Regions from separate parts of the Pantoea alfalfae genome, predicted to be linked through region 1. Evidence: riboswitches for the same ligand, from Rfam matches in the RefSeq annotation. Region 1 holds a riboswitch; each other region holds the start of a gene.
The links. Region 1 has a riboswitch for thiamine pyrophosphate ahead of K6R05_RS20350 (TenA family protein). Riboswitches for the same ligand answer to the same signal wherever they lie in the genome.
Positions count from the first base shown of each region.

Region 1 (5,011 bases):
ATGGTCGCCAGCGTTGCTTCTTCAATGCCGCTGACGGAATAACCGATACGTTTTCCTTTCAAATCCGCTGGTTTTTTCACCGTTTTGTCCAGCGTCATCAGCGTATTCAGTGGCGTATTAATCAGCGTGCCCACACGCATCAGCGGCAGGCCCTGGTCGGCGAAAAAATGCAGCTGCGTCTGATACGTTATCGCTAAGTCCGCCTGCTTAGCGGCGACCAGACGCGGCGGCAGCGCAGGGTCGGAAGGCGGCACAATGTTAACCTCCAGACCCTCTGCCGCAAACGCACCGGTTTGCTGAGCCACCATAATGGGTGCATGGTCGGGGTTGATATACCAGTCGAGCACCAGCGTCAGTTTTTCCATCGCCTGAACCTGCGAGGCTAAGGAGGCGCTGAACAGCAGGACAAACAGGGGCATTTTAGTCATAGGTTGTCTCATCAGTAGGGTCGTCAGTGTGGCTCGGGAATCCAGGTAATCAGGCGGCGAAGCAGAAGGTCGATGATAAGCCAGAGAGTCAGCGTCATCAGCACCAGAATAAACAGGGCAGCGAAACAGAGGTCGCTCTGCATCCGGGCGTTGGCATTCAGCATCACGTAGCCCAGCCCTTCAGCCGATCCGACCCATTCACCAATGATGGCACCGATCGGCGCGACGGCCGCTGCCATCCGTAAGCCCGAACCCAGGGCGGGCAGTGCGGCTAACAGCCGGACATGACGCAGTTGTGCTATGTGTGAAGCGCCCATCGTGCGAGCCAGATCGAGATAGCCAGGCGTGACGCGACGCAGGCCATCAAAAAAAGCTGAGGTAACAGGAAAGAAGATCACCAGTACCGCTATCGCGACTTTGGCGCTCATGCCAAAGCCAAACCAGAGCACCAATAGCGGTGCCAGGGCAAATACCGGAATCGCCTGGCTGGTGATCACCAGCGGCATCATCCAGCGCTGTAACCACGGCGAAAAGGTCATGCCCAGTGCCAGCACCGCGCCCAGCAGCACGCCGAGCGCCATACCGATGAGGATTTCAGTCAGGGTGATCAGGCTGTGATGGCCGAGATAGCCAGCGTTGTCCCACAGTGCGGTAGCAACCGCAGCGGGCGAGGGCAGCAGAAAGGCCGGAACGGAAGTGAGTGTGGCGAGCCACCACAGCGTAATCAATCCGGCAGAGAGCATGACTCCACGGCGAAGCGCGGCGAAACGTAATCTCATCCGCCCAGCCTGCTTAGCTGTTTCAGCAAGGTGGCCTGACTCTGGATCACGCTGGTATCGTCTGCTGCCCGTGGTGGCTGGCCCTGGAGTGGCGGGCAGGTTTCAATGCCTGCTGAACCCATTACCAGCAGGTGATGACCGAGGCGACAGGCTTCCGCGGCATCATGAGTGATCAGCAGCACGGTATGTCCGGCCAGCACTTCTGCCGCCAGAGTCTGAATCTGTGTCCGGGTCAGTGCATCCAGCGCCGAGAAGGGCTCATCCATCAGTACAATGGGCTGACGGGTATAGAGGGTACGCGCCAGCGCTACCCGCTGACGCATACCGCCCGAAAGTGTCGCAGGTCGCGCACGGGCACAGTGGCTCAGGCCAACCCGCGCCAGCAGATGCTGCACCAGATCACGATCGGCTTTCTCACCTTTCAAGCGGCTGGCGAGGCAGACGTTCTGTTCCACCGTCAGCCAGGGATAGAGCAAATCCTGTTGCCCCATCCAGGCGATGCGCCCGGCCAGCGGCAGACCATCGCTGCCCTTAATTTGTCCCGAAGTGGGCGGCGTCAGACCGGCAATCACTCGCATCAGGCTGCTTTTACCTACGCCGCTGGCACCCAGCAAAGCGGTAAATGCACCACCCGCGATCTCCAGATTAAGCTCGCTGAACAATGGCTGCTGATCCAGCGTCAGGCAGAGCTGGCGAACGGAAATACCCGGCGGCACGGCATCGTTCAGCGGCTTCATGAGCTGCCCCGCAGACCGTCAGCATGATTAAGACCCATCTGCCAGAACGCCGCTTCCAGCCGGGTTGCGGTCGTAAAAATCTCCGACAGTGAGTTAATACGTTGTTCACCGGCGCGCTGCTGAGCCAAAGTTTCAAACAGCAACAGTGAGGAACCGACGCCCGTCAGGTAGGACTCATCGCCGTAATTCTCAATCCATGCCGCGTAAGGATTCCCCTCAAAGCAGGTCGCAGGATTGTCCAGCAGCCTCAGGCCGATTTCCGCATAACCGGCGACGCAGGGCATCAGCGCCGTCATCAGCGCCAGCGCATCTCCGGTGTGACCCACGTCCAGCACGTAGCGGGTATAATTGATTGTTTCCATTGCCTCAGGTTCGCTCGCCACCGCCTCTTCGCTGATGCCCCATTGCTGGCAGTAAGCCAGATGCAGCGGCAGTTCGCTGATAATGGCGTTCAGCGATGCCGTCGCGCTGCGTAACGCAGCCGGTTCAGAGAGCTTACTGATCAACAGGCCCCACGCACGGGCGAAGTGCAGCAGGAACAGATAATCCTGGGTGAGATAGTGGCGGAAAGCGGCGGGTGGCAGCGTACCCTGACCGAGCTGCTGCACAAAATTGTGCCTGACATAATCGTGCCATTGCGTGCCCGCCTGCTGGCGCAGACGACCATAAAAACCGGTTTCGAAAAGCGGATGTGACATAGGATCTCCAGTAACAGGGGAGATCCGGGCATAAGGTCTGGAACAGGGGATGAAGCAGGAGATGAGGCAGAACATCTGCCGACCCGTCCCTTCGCTGGCATGACCCAGATCAGGTTCAAAGGGTTCGGCTTGCGCCATCTCAGCCCATGACAGGACACCCCTCGGAGACATTCGTTATACGATATTTATTGCTGGAGTACAACGACACCAGTACGCGTTATTCAGTGACAATGTCACTCAAGATTGGCCCCGTTGCTGGCAATCACTTTCTTATACCACCAGAAAGACTTTTTGCGCGTGCGCGCCAGCGTGCCGTTACCCAGGTCGTCGCGGTCAACGTAGACGAAACCGTAGCGCTTGCTCATTTCACCGGTTGAGGCGGCAACCAGATCGATGCAGCCCCAGCTGGTGTAACCCATCACCGGCACGCCATCTTCAATGGCATCGCCCATGGCGCGGATGTGTTCACGCAGATAGCTGATACGATAATCATCATTGATCTCGCCATTCGCGTCGATTTCATCGCGCGCCCCCAGGCCATTCTCTACCAGGAAAAGTGGCTTCTGGTAACGGTCATACATCATATTCATAGTAATGCGTAAGCCCAGTGGATCGATGCCCCAGCCCCACTCACTGCGTGGCACATGGGGATTGGTCAGGGATTTCACCACATTGGCTGCGCTGCTGTTCTGTTCGTTCATTTCCGCCGAGGCGCAGCGAGAGGCGTAATAACTGAACGAGACAAAGTCGACGCTATTTTTCAGGATATCGGCATCGCCATCAGCGATCTCAAGCGTAACGCCTTTTTCCCGGAACACGCGGGCGGCGTAAGCCGGATAGGCACCGCGTGCCTGCACATCAATGAAGAACAGGTTTTCACGATCCTTCTCCAGCGCCGCCCAGACATCCTCTGGTTTACTGGACCACGGATAAAAGTTGCCGCCTGCCAGCATACAGCCGATCTGATTTGCTGGATTCACTTCATGCGCGATCCGCGTAACCAGCGCGCTGGCAACCAGTTCGTGATGCGCCGCCTGATACTTCACCTGCTCCTTATTCTCACCCGGTTCGAACACCAGACCCGCACCGGAAAACGGGCTGTGCAGCAGGATATTGATCTCGTTAAAGGTTAGCCAGTATTTCACCAGGCCATCAAACGCCTCGAAACAGCTGCGGGCATAGCGGGCAAAGAAGTCGACCATTTTGCGATTGCGCCATGAGCCATATTCGGTCACCAGATGCATCGGCACATCGAAATGACAGAGCGTAACCAGCGGTTCGATATTATATTTCCGGCACTCCTCAAAGACGGCACGGTAAAAAGCGATGCCTTCTGGATTGGGCGTCAGTTCATCACCGTTTGGATAGAGGCGGCTCCAGGCAATTGACGTACGAAATACGCTGAATCCCATTTCCGCCATCAGCGCAATATCTTCCGGATAGCGATGATAGAAATCAATGGCATCATGGCTGGGATAAAATTCATCATCCCGCAGCGTAAAGCGCTTTTCCAGACCCAGTTTGACCGCCAGTCGGTGTGGGCCATGCGGGATCATATCGACGGTGGTTGCGCCCTTTCCGCCCTCACGAAAACCGCCTTCACTCTGATTGGCGGCTAACGCGCCGCCCCATAAAAATCCTTGCGGGAACCTTGAATCAGACATGCAATCCTCTTTTCCGGGTCAGAATGACCCTTTCCTTTAGTGGCTATTAATCGCGTTGGTGCGTTCGGTAAGCGGCGCGGGATGCGCGGCGGTAGCGGATTCGGATTTCGTTTCAGTTTCCGCTTCAGGAATATCTTCAAACCCTAACAGCAGCGTCAGCACAAACGACAGCACCACCGACAACACCATAACCGCACCGACCCAGACGATACTGATGGGATTGCTGGGGTCAAAAAACTGAACGCTGGTGAAAAGACCCGGTGAGGCCATTGAGTGGCTGGCCAGCCCGCCAATGCCCGCGACCGCGCCGCAGATAAAACCGCTGATCAGACAGGCGATCAGCGGACGTTTCAGACGAACCGCCACACCATACAGCGCCGGTTCAGAAATGCCGGCAATGATGGCAGACGCTGCTGCTGCCAGTGCCGTCTGACGCAGTTCGCGGTTTTTGGTGCGGAACGCCACTGCCAGCGACGATCCGCCCAGCGAGAGATTGGCACCAATTTCTGACGGCATCACCATGCCCTCTTTGCCGGTTTCAGCAATGGTCTGGATGATGGTCGGTGTGAACACACGATGCATCCCGGTCATCACCAGCAGCGGCCAGATGGCACCCATAATCGCGACGGAAAGCCAGCCAAGATAGCCATGCACGGTGTAAACCAGCGCAGAGATGCCGCTGCCGATCCAGATGCCAATCGGGCC
Region 1 is NZ_CP082295.1:23,845-28,855, forward strand. Features, by position in the region: gene K6R05_RS20335 (ABC transporter substrate-binding protein) at 1-428, opposite strand, end outside; gene K6R05_RS20340 (ABC transporter permease) at 452-1,207, opposite strand; gene K6R05_RS20345 (ABC transporter ATP-binding protein) at 1,204-1,944, opposite strand; gene K6R05_RS20350 (TenA family protein) at 1,941-2,642, opposite strand; TPP riboswitch at 2,712-2,814, opposite strand; gene K6R05_RS20355 (6-phospho-beta-glucosidase) at 2,876-4,306, opposite strand; gene ascF (PTS cellobiose/arbutin/salicin transporter subunit IIBC) at 4,343-5,011, opposite strand, start outside.

Region 2 (5,011 bases), on a different replicon from region 1:
GCGTTACATCCTTGCCGCCGCCAGCGAAAGTAAAGAGGCGGCAAAGAAGGTAATGCAGGCAGTCGCCGATCATCGTGAAGAGTTTGAGTTCACCGATCACTGTACCGGCCCGAATCGCGATGCAACGCCGAACCAGATTCTGGCCCGCCTCAGGGAGTACAGCGGCGTGGATGCCAGCGCCGCGTTTGATCAGCCCGATCTGCAGAACGCGATTAAATGGCACTGCAAATATGCCCGCCAGAATGGTATCCACGTTTCACCGACCTTTATGGTGAATGGTCTGGTGCAGCCCGACATCAGCAGCGGTGACGACATTGAACACTGGGCGAGCTTTCTGATGCGTTAGTTTTTGTGCGCGGCTGTGGCTGGCCGCGCCAGAGTATGCCTCTCCTTTGCGATCCAGCACACACCAAAACCCAATATCATGATAATTAAGCCTGTTTTCCCATGAGCAGGCCGGGTAAGCTGTAACGCGCTTAGCAGCATATAAACCGCTGCTGCTTTATCTTAACGGCGACACTGGCCTGCATTTATTCCGGTCAGGCGCTTCTTTCATTAAGGATTTGCGGATGTCGATGACGCTGGAACAACTGCAGGACAAATATCCGGGTGCATTCACAGATGCATTCGGTGATTCCCCGGAATTAGCTAACGAGCTGGCAACGCTGATTATTGCCGGAAAAAAGGTAGCCACCTGCGGTTCGTTACAGAGCTGGCAGGATCAGGAAGTCCTGCCACAGCCGGGCGGCTACACCATTGTTCTGAACGGCGAAAAACGGCCCGTCTGCGTGATCCGCACTACCGGACTGTTCCTGACGCGCTTTGATCGCGTGACGCCCGAGATGGCGATGCTGGAGGGCGAAGGCGATCTCAGCCTCGACCACTGGCGGCAGGAACATCAGCGCTATTTCGAACGTGAAGGCTATTTCCACAGCGAAATGGAGCTGATCTTCGAAACGTTCCAACTGGTCGAGGTGATCTAAACCCGAACCTTACAGCGTATTTGCCGCCATCAACGCCAGACGCGTAACACCACGCGCGGCGAGGTTCTCAGCCGCCTGAGCTGCACGCATGCCACTGGCACACACCAGTACCACACGCTGATCGGATGGCGGCTGCCAGGCTGCTATCTGCTGCGGCAAAATCCGTAACACCCGTCCGGCCACACTGACCGGCGCTTCTTCGGGACTGCGCAGTTCCACAATGCAATCGTCCTCACTGAGCATCAGCTTATCGATAAACGGGATATCCGGCGCGTCGGATTCAGGTGCATCATCAAAGCGAAATTGCCTGATGTGCCAGTCCACAAAGTCGCAGTGAATCATGCAGCCGAGCGGCGACGGCGTCAGTTTCAATAACACACTCAGCACCATCTGGGCCTGCATTGCACCCAGCGTCGCTACCGCAGGCCCCATCACGCCCGCCGTATTGCAGTTTCCCGACGCTATCGGCAGTTGAGGAAAGAGCGCACGATACCCTGGCGCACCGCCGCAGAATCCGCCGACATAGCCTTTGCGACCCAGCACCGAGGCGCAGATCAGCGGCAGACCACGCGGAGAGCAGGCGTCGGAGAGTTGATAGGTGATGGCGAAGTTATCCGCCGCATCCACCACCAGATCGACCCCCTTCAGCGCCTGCGGCAGTTGGCTGGCGCTCAATATCTGGGGATGTGCCTCAACGTGGCAGTCAGGATTACGCAGCGCCAGCTCGCGCTGAGCACAGATTGCTTTCGGCTGGCCCACATCCCCGACGCCAAACAGCGTCTGCCGGTGGAGGTTGTGCAGCTCGACCCGATCGCCATCGTAAAGACGAATAAATCCGATGCCCGCTCCGGCCAGCAATGGCAGCAGCGTCGCGCTAAGGCCGCCCGCACCCACTACCAGCACCCTTGCCCCGCTCAGGCGCTGTTGCCCCGCTTCACCAATCTCCGGCAGCATCGCCTGTCGCTGATAACGCGTCATCGCTGCTCCTTAACTGAACTGTGCCAGACCAAAAATGGGCGTAGAAGCTGACGCCATGTCGCGTTGCTCCATCAATCCTGCCTGAAACGCCTCGTACCCGCCGTGGATCGCGGCGGCAAAGGCACCCGCCATGCGCACCGGATCGCGTGCTTTCGCTACCGCCGTGTTAAGCAGCACGCCATCAAAACCCATTTCCATCGCCTGTGCCGCCTGGCCTGGCGCACCGATGCCCGCATCAATAATCAGCGGCACACCTTTAAACCACGCACGCATGGCGCGTAGTCCCTCTATATTGCGCAGCCCCTGGCCGGAACCAATCGGCGCCCCCCAGGGCATCAGCACTTCACAACCCGCTTCCAGCAGTTTCTCGCCAACGATCAGATCTTCGGTAGTGTAGGGAAAGACCTGAAAGCCATCAGCACAGAGGATTCGGGCCGCTTCAACCAACGCAAAGGGATCTGGCTGCAGCGTGTCGGCATGACCAATCACTTCCAGCTTAATCCAGGGCGTGTCGAACAGTTCACGCGCCATCTGCGCCGTCGTCACCGCCTCTTTCACCGTGTGGCAGCCTGCGGTATTCGGCAGAATCCGTTTATTGAGCTGCTGCAACAGCGTGCGAAAGGCACCGCCTTCGCTGCCTTCACGACGCAGACTGACGGTAATGATCTCCGCACCGGATGCATCGATCGCCTGATGCAGAATGTCCGGTGACGGATAGCCGGCGGTGCCGAGCAGAAAGCGTGATTGCGGGGCAAATTGATAGAACATGGTTAACCTCCCTGCATCGGTGACAGGATTTCCAGCTGGCTGCCCGGCTCAAGCTGCTGGCTGGCATAACGGCTGCGCGGCACAAACTCACCGTTCAGCGCAGTGGCGACGGTGCGCGGGTCAATCTGCTGCTCCGCCATAAGTTCCGCCAGCGTGATTGCGCTGGTTTCAATCATGCGTCCATTAAGTTGAACTCGCATGAGTCATCTCCTGAGTGAGTTGCAGCATGAGTTTTTCAGCCATGATCGGGGCCAGTAAAAAGCCGTGGCGGTACAGCCCGTTTAACGAGAAGCGGCCATTTTCATAGCGGACTTCCGGCAGGTTCTGACGGTAGGCGGGACGCAGACCGGTGCCACTCTCCACGATGCGCGCTTCAGCCAGCGCCGGATGCAGGCTGTAAGCCGCGCTCAGCAACTCCATCATCGCCCTGCCGCTGATCGGGCTGCTGTCGTGACTTTCGACCATGGTGGCTCCGAGCATGAAGTGGCCTCCGGCACGCGGCACCAGATAGCAGGGAAAGCGCGGATGCAGCAGACGGACCGGACGGGAGAGCTGTACGTCGGTTGATTGCAGGATCAGCATTTCGCCCCGCACGGCGCGCAGGGCGGCCTGATGATCAAGAGCGTGAATGCCGCGGCAGTCGATAATTTTGCCACCGGATTTACCGCTGTGAAACGGTACGCCAGCGTCCTGCAGTGTGTCGCGCAGTTGCTGTAGTGCGCGACGCGGATCAAGATGCGCCTCTGCGGCAAAAAACAGGCCACGGGCGAAACGATTTTCCAGCGCCGGTTCGATGTCACCGGGCGCAACCCACCGATGCTGCTCCGTCATGCTGGCGAAGCGCGTCAGTTCGCGACTGTCTCGCGGCGGCGCAACCACCAGCGTGCCCTGCTGCTCAACGCCAACAACGCGTTGCGCCCACCAGGCCGCCGCATGCTGGCCCCATTCGATCACCTGCGGCGGCGCGCTTTCCGCTTCGCACCAGGGCGCAAGCATACCGCCCGCCCAGTGCGAGGCGGCACGACAGTCCTGCTGCGTAATAATTTCGACGGATTCTCCCCGCTCCCTGAGCAGTGTGGCGACGCACAGCCCGGCGACGCCGCTGCCGAGCACCGACCAGCGGCTCATGGTGTCCACCGGAGAGGAAGAAAGGGGTTCAGGATGAGATAGTTCACTTTGGCCTCGTTATCAGTTAACGAAGACCCGTGATACGGAGGGAAAAGGCAGAGACGTCGCGAACGCGCCCCTGCGGCAAGTATCGGATGCGATACCCGTCTTCCTACGCCAGTATCAACTGGGTCAGGTTCTAAGGGTCGCTAAGCCGCGCACTGCGCTATTAGCCTCTCAGTCTCTCTGGCGAGACTCCCCTGACGGCTTTAGTTGTAAGTTAAGCGGGCAGCTTCGTCAAGCCGCATGCGTGAAGACGCGCCAGAAATTCGGAGGATATGTGCAGGCGTTTACTGTGAGTGCAAAGGCTATGCATTCGCATATGAGAAAAGAGAGATGTGTTAAACGGCAGGTGCTCTAAAGCGCCTGCAGCGATTGTGTCACCACGTCGGTTATTTCACGAATACGCAATTCAGCGCGGCGATAGTAGGTCCATTTCCCGACTTTGCTGGCTTCGACCAGTCCCGCATTGTGCAGGGCTTTCAGACATAACGAGGTAGCGGGCTGTGATAAGCCCGCCTTGTCCTGGATGAGGGTGGCACAGACGCCATACTGAGCGAAGGGATAGAGCTGCGAATAGCCCGCAAACGCTTCGTCAGGATTTTTAAGCCACTTCAGTACTGCCACTCTGGTCGGGTTGGACAGTAACTTCAGGGCATTTTCGGGGGACATGCCGCCTCACATAAGATCAGGATTGAAAAACAGGATAGTCAGTATAGCCTTTCTCAGTGCCGCCATACAGGGAGGCGTTGTCGACCTCATTCAGCGGATAGCCCGATTTAATGCGCGCAGGCAAATCGGGATTCGCGATAAACGAGCGGCCAAAACCCGCCAGGTCGCCCCAGCCGTTATCCAGCATACGCTTTGCTTTTTCCGCCGTGTAGCGACCGGAATAGATGATCGGCGATCGGAATGCTTCCCTCAGTGCAACCCGGAAACACTCTGGCATATCCGGGCTATTATCCCAGTCCGCTTCGGCAATAGAGAGATAACCAACTTCCAGCTCATTCAGAAGCTGAGCGGCGCGGATGTAGGTTGCGTGGGGATCGCTTTCAACCAGGCCAAGATAGACGCGCTCTTCGTCGGTACTCGAAAACAGCGGCGCAAACCGCACG
Region 2 is NZ_CP082293.1:229,134-234,144, reverse strand. Features, by position in the region: gene K6R05_RS19545 (DsbA family protein) at 1-346, shown strand, start outside; gene K6R05_RS19540 (ASCH domain-containing protein) at 570-983, shown strand; gene K6R05_RS19535 (HesA/MoeB/ThiF family protein) at 993-1,961, opposite strand; gene K6R05_RS19530 (thiazole synthase) at 1,971-2,729, opposite strand; gene thiS (sulfur carrier protein ThiS) at 2,732-2,929, opposite strand; gene K6R05_RS19520 (FAD-dependent oxidoreductase) at 2,913-3,857, opposite strand; TPP riboswitch at 3,989-4,108, opposite strand; gene K6R05_RS19515 (ArsR/SmtB family transcription factor) at 4,254-4,568, opposite strand; gene K6R05_RS19510 (alkene reductase) at 4,585-5,011, opposite strand, start outside.
Region 2: linked by a shared signal. The riboswitch ahead of K6R05_RS19520 (FAD-dependent oxidoreductase) and the one ahead of K6R05_RS20350 (TenA family protein) in region 1 are both predicted to bind thiamine pyrophosphate.

Region 3 (5,011 bases), on a different replicon from region 1:
CACTGTCTGAGCGCTTAGCCACCAGCATACTCACCACGATACCGGCCACCGCATTGATGGTGAAAAACAGCCCGACCCAGAAGGGCCGCGCCTGTACCTCGCGCGTCAGAAACAGGCTAAGTGTTGGTGCCTGTAGTGCGCCTGCGATGCCCAGCATGAACGAGGCGACCATAAAAGCGAGGTAAACCGGATTGATGCGGCGCTGCCGCGTTAACAGCGATTTCATAGCGAAATCCCTTTCAGAACAAACAGAGGGGAAAAAGAAGGGTAGACGATACCGCGCAACATGAAAAAAGCCAGCAGAGATCATCTGCTGGCGGTGTAAATGCACCCTACTCAGAAAAGCACTCCACTGAACAGCGAAGTGAGGGTCGAACGCCATTCAGTGCTGAATGCCTCCCGCTCTTCCCATAGCGCAAAGTTTGCTCTTAAAATGGGGCAGAAAAAACAGAGCGCTTTTCACCGGGAGTTCCCCTTTTATGTCCTCATCACGTCTGAAGCAGCAGTTCATTCGCCTGTGGCAGAGCTGCCAGGGGCAAACGCAGGAGATTACCCTCAGCGAACTGGCTGACCTGCTGCACTGCTCGCGCCGCCATATGCGCAATCTGCTCAACCGGATGCAGGCCGCGGGCTGGCTGATCTGGCAGGCGGAAGCCGGACGCGGCAAGCGTTCACAGCTCTCCTTCTGCTATACCGGACTGGCTTTACAACAGCAGCGTGCCGAGGATTTGCTGGAACAGGATCGCATCGATCAACTGGTCCAGTTAGTGGGCGATAAGAATCAGGTGCGGCAGATGATTGGGGTACACCTGGGGCGCAGTTTCCGGCAGGGCAAGCATATCCTGCGGGTGCTCTACTATCGTCCGCTGCTTAACCTGCTGCCCGGTTCGGCGCTGCGGCGCTCGGAAACGCATATTGCCCGACAGATTTTCAACGGCCTGACGCGCATAAATGAGGAAAACGGGGAAATTGAACCTGATATTGCACACCACTGGCAGCAGACCTCTCCGCTTCACTGGCGCTTCTTTGTGCGTCCGGCGATTCGCTTCCATCACGGCAGAGAACTGGAGATGGAGGATGTGCTCGCCACGCTGGAGCGTCAGCGCACCCATCCCCTCTTTTCCCATATAGAGCAGATTGACTTACCTGCCCCCTGGACGCTGGACATTCGTTTAAGCCAGCCCGACGAGGGTTTGCCCTGGCTGCTGGGCAGCGTCAGTGCGATGATCCTGCCGCGCGAATGGCCGACGCTGCGTGATTTTGCCCGCCAGCCGGTTGGCACAGGTCCTTACCGGGTGATACGCAATCAGGAGAGCCAGCTGAAAATCGAAGCGTTTGATGACTACTTCGGTTTTCGCGCCCTGATTGATGATGTCTCTATCTGGGTACTGCCCGACATCAGCGATGAACTGGTCTATGCCGGTGTCCGTCTGCAGGGTGACAGCATTGATGAGATTCAGGAGGAGAGCCGCCTTGAAGAGGGCTGCTACTATCTGCTGTTCGATCAGCGTTCAGAGCAGGGTCGCAACGAGGCGGTCCGCCGCTGGGTCAGTTACCTCTTTAACCCCATCGCCCTGCTCAATCATGCCGGTGTCGGTTATCAGCGTTACTGGTTTCCGGCGTATGGCCTGCTGCCGCGCTGGCATCACCGGCGTGACCTGATGCCAGTGGAAAAACCGCCTGGCTTAACGCACCTGACGCTGACCTGGTACAGCCAGCACGTGGAGCATGAAGGCATCGCTAATGCGCTGCGTCCGCTGCTGGCAGCGCATGGCGTCACGCTGGAGACCCGTGAGATTAGCTACGAAAGCTGGTATCAGGGCGACGCGGAAAGTGATATCTGGCTGGGCAGCGTGAACTTCACCCTGCCGCTGAATTATTCGCTGTTCGCGCAGCTTTATGAGATTCCGCTACTGCATCACTGTCTGCCGATCGACTGGCACGGCGATGCGGCCCGCTGGCGCGAAAAAACACTGCCGCTGGCCGAATGGAGCAAACAGCTGGTCGAAGAAGCCGGTCTGCATCCGCTGTTTCACCACTGGCTGCTGCTGGAAGGCCAGCGCAGCATGCGCGGTGTGCGGATGAATACCCTGGGCTGGTTTGATTTTAAATCGGCCTGGTTCGCGCCACCGGCGCTGTGACGCTTTCGCCCTGGCGCTGAAATGACTAGAATGTGACGTTCTCAACGGGGTGCGGCCTGCCACAAGCAAGCAGCTGAGAGAGACCCGTCGAACCTGATTCGGTTAATACCGACGTAGGGATTTGAGAGGCCTCTGTGCTCAGATCCTTTGCGACTCATCCCCTATTCTCCTGAAGGAGCGCAAAGTGTTAAACAAAGTTCTGCCGGTGCTGCTGTTACTCTCCGCCCCCGTTCTGGCGGCCAAGCCGGTTCTCACGGTCTACACCTACGACGCCTTCTCCGCCGACTGGGGCCCTGGCCCGGCGGTTAAAAAAGCCTTTGAAGCCCAGTGCAATTGCGAGCTGAAATTCGTCACGCTGGAAGATGGCGTCTCGCTGCTGAACCGCGTGCGCATGGAAGGCAAAAACAGTAAAGCGGATGTGGTGCTGGGGCTGGATAACAATCTGGTGCAGTCGGCGCAGAAAACCGGCCTGTTTGCCGAAAGTCAGGTCGACACCTCGACATTGAAACTGCCCGATGGCTGGCACAACACCACCTTCGTGCCGTTTGATTATGGCTACTTCGCGTTTGTCTATGACAAAACCCGGCTGAAGAATCCGCCAAAAAGCCTGAAAGAGCTGGTCGACAGCCCGGAGAAGTGGCGCGTGATCTACGAAGATCCCCGCACCAGCACGCCCGGATTAGGTCTATTGCTGTGGATGCAGAAAGTCTATGGCGATCAGGCACCGCAGGCATGGCAAAAGCTGGCACAGAAGACAGTGACGGTCACCAAAGGCTGGAGTGAAGCCTATGGCCTGTTCCTCAAGGGCGAAGGTGATCTGGTGCTGAGCTACACCACCTCTCCGGCTTACCACATCATCGAAGAGAAGAAAGAGAACTATGCCGCCGCGCCGTTTGCAGAGGGCCACTATCTGCAGGTTGAAGTTGCCGCGCAGTTAGCCAGCAGCAAACAGCCAGCGCTGGCGCAGCAGTTCATGAAGTTTATGGTCTCGCCTGACTTCCAGCGCACCATACCCACCGGCAACTGGATGTACCCGGTGATCGACACGCCGCTGCCTGCCGGTTTCGCGGCGCTCGACGTGCCTTCCACCGCCCTGCAGTTCTCGCCGGAAGAGGTTGCCAGCCAGCGCTCGGGCTGGATTAGCCAGTGGCAACGCGCCGTCAGCCGCTGATGCCGCGCTGGCTGATTCCCGGTTCCCTCGCCACAGCATTACTGACACTTGTGGCGTTTCTGGCCTTCGGTGCACTCTGGCGCGCCGCGCCGGACACGGACTTACGCGGCGTGCTGCAGGATGACTATCTGCATCACGTTATCGCATTCTCGTTTGCTCAGGCGCTGCTCTCCGCCCTGCTGTCGCTGCTGCCTGCGGTGCCGCTGGCGCGGGCGCTCTATCGACGTCGTTTCCCAGGCCGCCAGCTGCTGCTGCGCTTGTGCGCCATGACGCTGGTGCTGCCAGTACTGGTGGCGGTATTTGGGCTGCTAACCGTCTACGGTAGCAATGGCTGGCTGGCGCAGCTGTGCCAGCTGGCAGGGATCGATTACCACTTCTCTCCCTACGGTTTATCGGGCATTTTGCTGGCGCACGTCTTCTTTAACCTGCCGCTGGCGACCCGCCTGATGCTGCAGGCGCTCGAGAGCATTCCGGCGGAACAGCGTCAGCTGGCGGCACAGCTCGACCTGCGCGGCTGGCACCATTTTCGTCTGCTGGAGTGGCCATGGCTGCGGCGTCAGCTGCTGCCGACCGGCGCGCTGATCTTCATGCTCTGTTTCGCCAGCTTTGCTACCGTGCTCTCGCTGGGCGGCGGCCCGCAGGCGACGACCATTGAGCTGGCGATATTCCAGGCGCTGAGTTATGACTACGATCCCGGACGCGCTGCACTGCTGGCGCTGATCCAGCTTGGCTGCTGCGTAACGCTGGTGCTGCTCAGCCAGCGCTTCAGCAAGGCGATTCCCGCCGGAACCAGTCAGTTGAACGGCTGGCGCGATCCGCAGGATTCGCGCTGGGCGCAGCTGGTTGATGCGCTGCTGATCCTGCTGGCGCTGATCCTGCTGCTGCCTCCACTGGCGGCGGTCATCGTCGATGGTCTGCACGGCGGAGTGCGAGGCGCGCTGGCACAGCCTGCACTGTGGCAGGCCACGTTGACTTCATTGCGCATCGCCACCGGCGCCGGTCTGCTCTGTGTGGTGCTGACCATGATGCTGCTGTGGAGCAGCCGCGAGCTGCGCCTGCGTCAGCGCCCGGCGGCGGCAACCCTTATCGACACCAGCGGCATGCTGATTCTGGCGATGCCAGGCATCGTGCTCGCCACCGGCTTTTTCCTGTTGTTCAACGCCACCATCGGCCTGCCCGAGTCGGCCGACGGGCTGGTGATCTTTACCAATGCGCTGATCGCCATTCCCTATGCGCTGAAAGTGCTGGAAAACCCGATGCGGGATGTCGCAGAGCGCTATGGCAGACTCTGCGATTCTCTGGATATCCACGGCTGGAACCGGCTGCGGCTGATTGAGCTGCGGGCGCTGAAGCGTCCGCTGGCTCAGGCACTGGCCTTTGCCTGCGTGCTGTCGATTGGTGATTTTGGCGTGGTGGCGCTGTTTGGCAGCGCCGACTTCCGCACGCTGCCGTTCTACCTTTATCAGCAGATCGGCGCCTATCGCGGCGCAGATGGCGCGGTCACTGCCCTGCTGCTGCTGCTGCTCTGTTTGTTGCTGTTCACCCTGATGGAAAAATTACCAGACCGCCATGCTGACACTGAATAACCTCACGTACCTTTATCAGCATCTGCCGATGCGCTTTAGTCTCAACGCCACTCGCGGCGAGCGCATCGCGATCCTCGGCCCCAGCGGGGCCGGTAAAAGCACGCTGCTGAGCC
Region 3 is NZ_CP082292.1:3,316,732-3,321,742, forward strand. Features, by position in the region: gene K6R05_RS15660 (MFS transporter) at 1-226, opposite strand, end outside; gene sgrR (HTH-type transcriptional regulator SgrR) at 480-2,141, shown strand; TPP riboswitch at 2,177-2,279, shown strand; gene thiB (thiamine ABC transporter substrate binding subunit) at 2,326-3,312, shown strand; gene thiP (thiamine/thiamine pyrophosphate ABC transporter permease ThiP) at 3,288-4,898, shown strand; gene thiQ (thiamine ABC transporter ATP-binding protein ThiQ) at 4,882-5,011, shown strand, end outside.
Region 3: linked by a shared signal. The riboswitch ahead of thiB (thiamine ABC transporter substrate binding subunit) and the one ahead of K6R05_RS20350 (TenA family protein) in region 1 are both predicted to bind thiamine pyrophosphate.

Region 4 (5,011 bases), on a different replicon from region 1:
AACGGGGTTCTGTAACATAAAGGTGGCTCTTATTCGTTTCTCTGGCCGCAGTGTAACTGCAAAACCGCAGCACAAACAGTGTTAAAGCGCGTTTTGCCAGCGCTGGAAAGCGGTTCGGTTAGAGGCAACCGCATCGGCCCAGCGGGTAGGTTCCGGCAACCGGTAACCGCGCGTACAGTTTTCGACCCACTGCAGCGCCGTATCCAGGCTGACACGATGACCGGTGGCGACAAACAGCGGATTACAACGCAGCTTGCTGCGCCATACCCAGCCTATCTGCTCACCTTTGTCGATCAGCGGCTGACGGCTGCCAGGCTGCGCATCCAGATCGTCAAAACGCCCGCAGAGACGACTTTTCGCAACACCAATAGTGGGCACATCGACCAGCAGGCCAAAATGCGATGCGACGCCCAGCCGTCTTGGATGCGAAATACCGTGTCCATCCACAAACAACAGATCAGGCTTTTGCTCCAGCATCTGCCAGGCAGCCATCAGCGCCGGATATTCACGGAAGGAGAGAAAGCCCGGAATATAGGGCATGGTGGTCTCAACGCGCGCGATGCGATGCTCCACCAGTTTTAACGAGGGATATTCCAGTATCACCATCGCCGCCCGCGTGACGGTGCCGTCCTGCTCAAACCCAACGTCTGCCCCGCCAATAAAGCGGGGCGGCAGAACGTCAAAGTCATCTTCACGCACCACGTCAGCGGCGCGTTGTAACTGCTCAGCGCGAAGTGCGGCAATGTCCATAATTACTCCTGATGCCAGGGACGCGATAAACGATGCACAGCATCAACAAAGACACCGGCATTTTCGGGCGGAACGTCCTGATGAATGCCATGCCCCAGATTAAAGACATGACCAGTGCCTGAGCCAAAACGCTCCAGAATACCGGCCACCTCCTGCTCGATACGTTCAGGTGCCGCATAGAGCATAGAGGGATCCATGTTGCCCTGCAGCGCAACTTTGTCGCCTACGCGGCGGCGTGCATCATCAATATCGGTGGTCCAGTCGAGACCCAGCGCATCACAACCGGTGGCAGCCATCGCTTCCAGCCACTGTCCGCCGCCTTTGGTAAAGAGCGTCACCGGCACGCGGCGGCCGTCGTTTTCACGCAGCAGGCCATCGACAATCTTGTGCATGTAGTGCAGGGAGAATTCGCGATAGTCACGACCGGTCAGCACGCCGCCCCAGGTATCAAAGACCATGACGGACTGCGCTCCGGCGCGGATCTGAGCGTTGAGATAGAGGATGACGCTGTCGGCCAGCTTATCCAGCATCGCGTGCAGCGTCGCCGGATCGGCATACATCATCTTCTTAATTTTAGTAAAGGCCTTACTGCTGCCGCCTTCCACCATGTAGGTGGCCAGCGTCCACGGACTGCCTGAGAAGCCAATCAGCGGCAGATCGCCATTCAGGTTTTTACGGATGGTGCGGACCGCATTCATCACATAGCCCAGCTCCATTTCAGGATCGGGCACCGGCAAACGCTCAACGTCAGCGCGGCAGGTCACAGGATTAGAGAAACGCGGACCTTCGCCGGTTTCAAAGTAGAGACCCAGTCCCATCGCATCCGGAATGGTCAGGATGTCACTGAAGAGGATGGCGGCATCCAGCGGATAACGGCGCAGCGGCTGCAGGGTCACTTCACAGGCCAGCTCGGCGTTTTTACACAGCGACATGAAATCACCCGCCTGGGCGCGTGTCGCTTTGTACTCCGGCAAATAGCGCCCGGCTTGTCGCATCATCCATACCGGCGTGACATCAACCGGCTGACGTAACAGGGCACGCAAATAACGATCGTTCTTCAGTTCACTCATCTCAACACTCTCTCAATAACAGGCGTGTAGTGTAGCACTTTCACGCTTCGGCGCGGCACAGGGCGACGGTATCTTCAATCAGGCGGCGCGCTACCGTGCCTGGCGGTGGCAGCAAAGGCAGCGCATCAAAACGGAACCAGGCGGCATCCAGCAGCTCTTTACCGTCATGTTGCAGATCGCCGCTGTCATACTCCGCCATGAACGCCGTCATCAGCGATTGCGGGAAGGGCCAAGGCTGGGAGGTCACGTAACGGACGTTTTTGACGCGGATATTGCTCTCTTCCATCACTTCCCGGGCAACGGCCTGCTCCAGCGTCTCGCCGACCTCCACAAAACCGGCCAGCACGGTGTAGACCTTGTTGCGATGGCGGGCATGATTCGCCAGCAGGATTTCATCGCCGCGACGGATAGCCACAATGATGCAGGGCGCGATCTGCGGATAGTAACGCTCACGGCAATGACTGCAGAGACAGGCAAATTCATGTTTGCTGTGGTGCATCTCATGTCCGCAGTAGCCGCACCAGCGATGAGAGCGGTAGAACTCCGCCAGCTGTACACCGCGACCCACCAGCTGAAACAGCGCCACATCCTGATCGATCAGCTGTCGCATGGAGAACATATCGGAGGAACGCGGCTCACAAATCAGCCAGACTTTTTCGCCCTGCCATTCACCAATGGTCCGGGCCTTACTGCCAGTTAAACCGAATTTTTCGGCGTTTCCGTGGGGTAAATCACCTTGTGGCAACCAAAGTTTTTGTTCATGGCTGACAATCCACCATCCAGCGTCTACGCTTGAGATTTCGCATTGCATTTATTTCGTCATCCTTAGCGTCAACTCGCACGCTGAAGCCCTGATGTTAAGTGTGTAGATAAACAACTATAACTCACATGGAGTTAGATATGCTTAACCAGTTAGACGTCCTGGCTGAACGCGTAGGTGGCAGTAATGAACTGGTCGATTCGTGGCTTGAAGCGCGTCGCCAGCTACTGGTGACCTATTATCACCTGGTCGGTCTTAAACCTAAAAAAGAGGCGCTGACGCGTCTTGATGAGCAGGCACTCGACAACTTCTGTCACGGCCTGGTCGACTATCTTTCTGCCGGTCACTTCAGTATCTATGAGCGCGTGATCAGTGAAATGAGTGGCGACAGCCCGATGATCGCCGCCGCGCAGATCTACCCTCCGCTGGAGGCAAACACTGAGCGTCTGATGCAGCTGTATGACGGTCACCTGCAGCAGGCCATTGATGATGAAAACTGCATGACCTTCCAGCAGGCTCTCTCCGAAGTGGGTGAAGTGCTGGAATCACGCTTTACGCTGGAAGATAAGCTGATTCAGCTGGCCTGGGATAACCAGCTTGCTACGCCACCAGTGGCGAATGACAGCCAAATCGCGCGTCCGGCTTAGTGGTTAACAATGGCAAAGGGCTTGAGATTATCCTGTAGCCCTTTTATGCTGAACAGGTTCTGAGGAGCGCTCTCCAAAGAACCTTTTTTATTTTAGCTTTGAAATGTGAGGTTTTACGCCCGAGTCTGTTATCAGACACCCGCGAAAAAACCGCTTCTTGTCGGAGTGCCCAGTTGGGCTGAGACCGTTAATTCGGGATCCGCGGAACCTGACCAGGTTAGAACCTGCGTAGGGAACAAGAGTAAAACTTCTCTGTATGCCAGCATGCCTGTGCTGTCTATACGGTTACTCCTTCCGAACTCCGGACAAGCATCGTTCCCCCTTAACAGGAAGATTGCTATGTCTGACCCAAAAATGTCCCGTCGTGAACAGCGTACCCAGGCGCAGGAATTTATCGATTCCCTGCAAAGCGGCAGTGCTTTTCCTCAGTCCCGTCGCGTCTGGATTACCGGTAGCCGGGAAGATATTCGCGTGCCGATGCGTGAAATCACCCTAAGCCCGACCCATATCGGCGGCAGCAAAGAACAGCCTCTCTATGAGCAAAATGAAGCGGTGCCGGTCTATGATACGGCAGGTGCGTATGGCGATCCCGCGGCACAGATTGATGTGCATCGCGGTCTGGAAAAGCTGCGCGCACGCTGGATTGCTGAACGCGACGACAGTGAGCTTCTTGAGCAGAACAGCTCGGGCTATACCCAGCAGCGACTGGCTGACGAGGGGCTGGATCATCTGCGCTTCGATCACCTGCCAACACCGCGACGCGCCCGTGCAGGCCGCCGTGTCACGCAACTGCACTATGCCCGTCAGGGCATGATTACCCCGGAGATGGAGTTCATCGCCCTGCGGGAAAACATGGGCCGTGAGCGAATCCGCAGTGAGGTGCTGCTGCAACAGCATCCGGGGCACAGTTTTGGCGCGCATCTGCCCGCCGATATCACACCCGAGTTTGTCCGTCAGGAGGTCGCTGACGGACGCGCCATTATCCCTGCCAATATCAATCATCCTGAATCGGAGCCGATGATCATTGGCCGTAACTTCCTCGTCAAGGTCAATGCCAACATCGGTAACTCGGCAGTCACCTCTTCTATCGAGGAAGAAGTAGAAAAGCTGGTGTGGTCGACCCGCTGGGGTGCCGACACGGTGATGGATCTCTCTACCGGTCGCTATATTCATGAAACGCGAGAATGGATTTTGCGAAACAGCCCGGTGCCCATCGGGACCGTGCCGATCTATCAGGCGCTGGAAAAAGTGAATGGCGTGGCCGAGGCGCTGAACTGGGAAATATTCCGGGACACGCTGCTGGAGCAGGCGGAACAGGGCGTCGATTACTTCACTATTCACGCGGGCGTACTGCTGCGTTATGTCCCGATGACGGCGAAACGCCTCACGGGAATTGTCTCGCGGGGTGGCTCGATCATGGCGAAATGGTGCCTGTCCCACCATCAGGAGAGCTTCCTGTATGAGCACTTCCGCGAGATTTGTGAAATCTGCGCCGCTTACGATGTCTCCCTGTCGCTGGGCGATGGTCTGCGTCCGGGTTCCATTCAGGATGCCAACGATGAGGCGCAGTTTGCCGAACTGCGTACCCTGGGCGAACTGACGCGTATTGCCTGGGAGTATGACGTTCAGGTGATGATTGAAGGTCCGGGACATGTGCCGATGCATATGATCCGCCGTAATATGACTGAACAGCTCGATCTGTGCAATGAAGCTCCCTTCTACACGCTTGGGCCGCTGACCACTGATATCGCGCCCGGCTACGACCATTTCACCTCGGGTATCGG
Region 4 is NZ_CP082292.1:3,762,788-3,767,798, forward strand. Features, by position in the region: gene K6R05_RS17560 (YjaG family protein) at 1-18, opposite strand, end outside; gene nfi (deoxyribonuclease V) at 82-750, opposite strand; gene hemE (uroporphyrinogen decarboxylase) at 753-1,820, opposite strand; gene nudC (NAD(+) diphosphatase) at 1,861-2,631, opposite strand; gene rsd (sigma D regulator) at 2,721-3,227, shown strand; TPP riboswitch at 3,379-3,479, shown strand; gene thiC (phosphomethylpyrimidine synthase ThiC) at 3,567-5,011, shown strand, end outside.
Region 4: linked by a shared signal. The riboswitch ahead of thiC (phosphomethylpyrimidine synthase ThiC) and the one ahead of K6R05_RS20350 (TenA family protein) in region 1 are both predicted to bind thiamine pyrophosphate.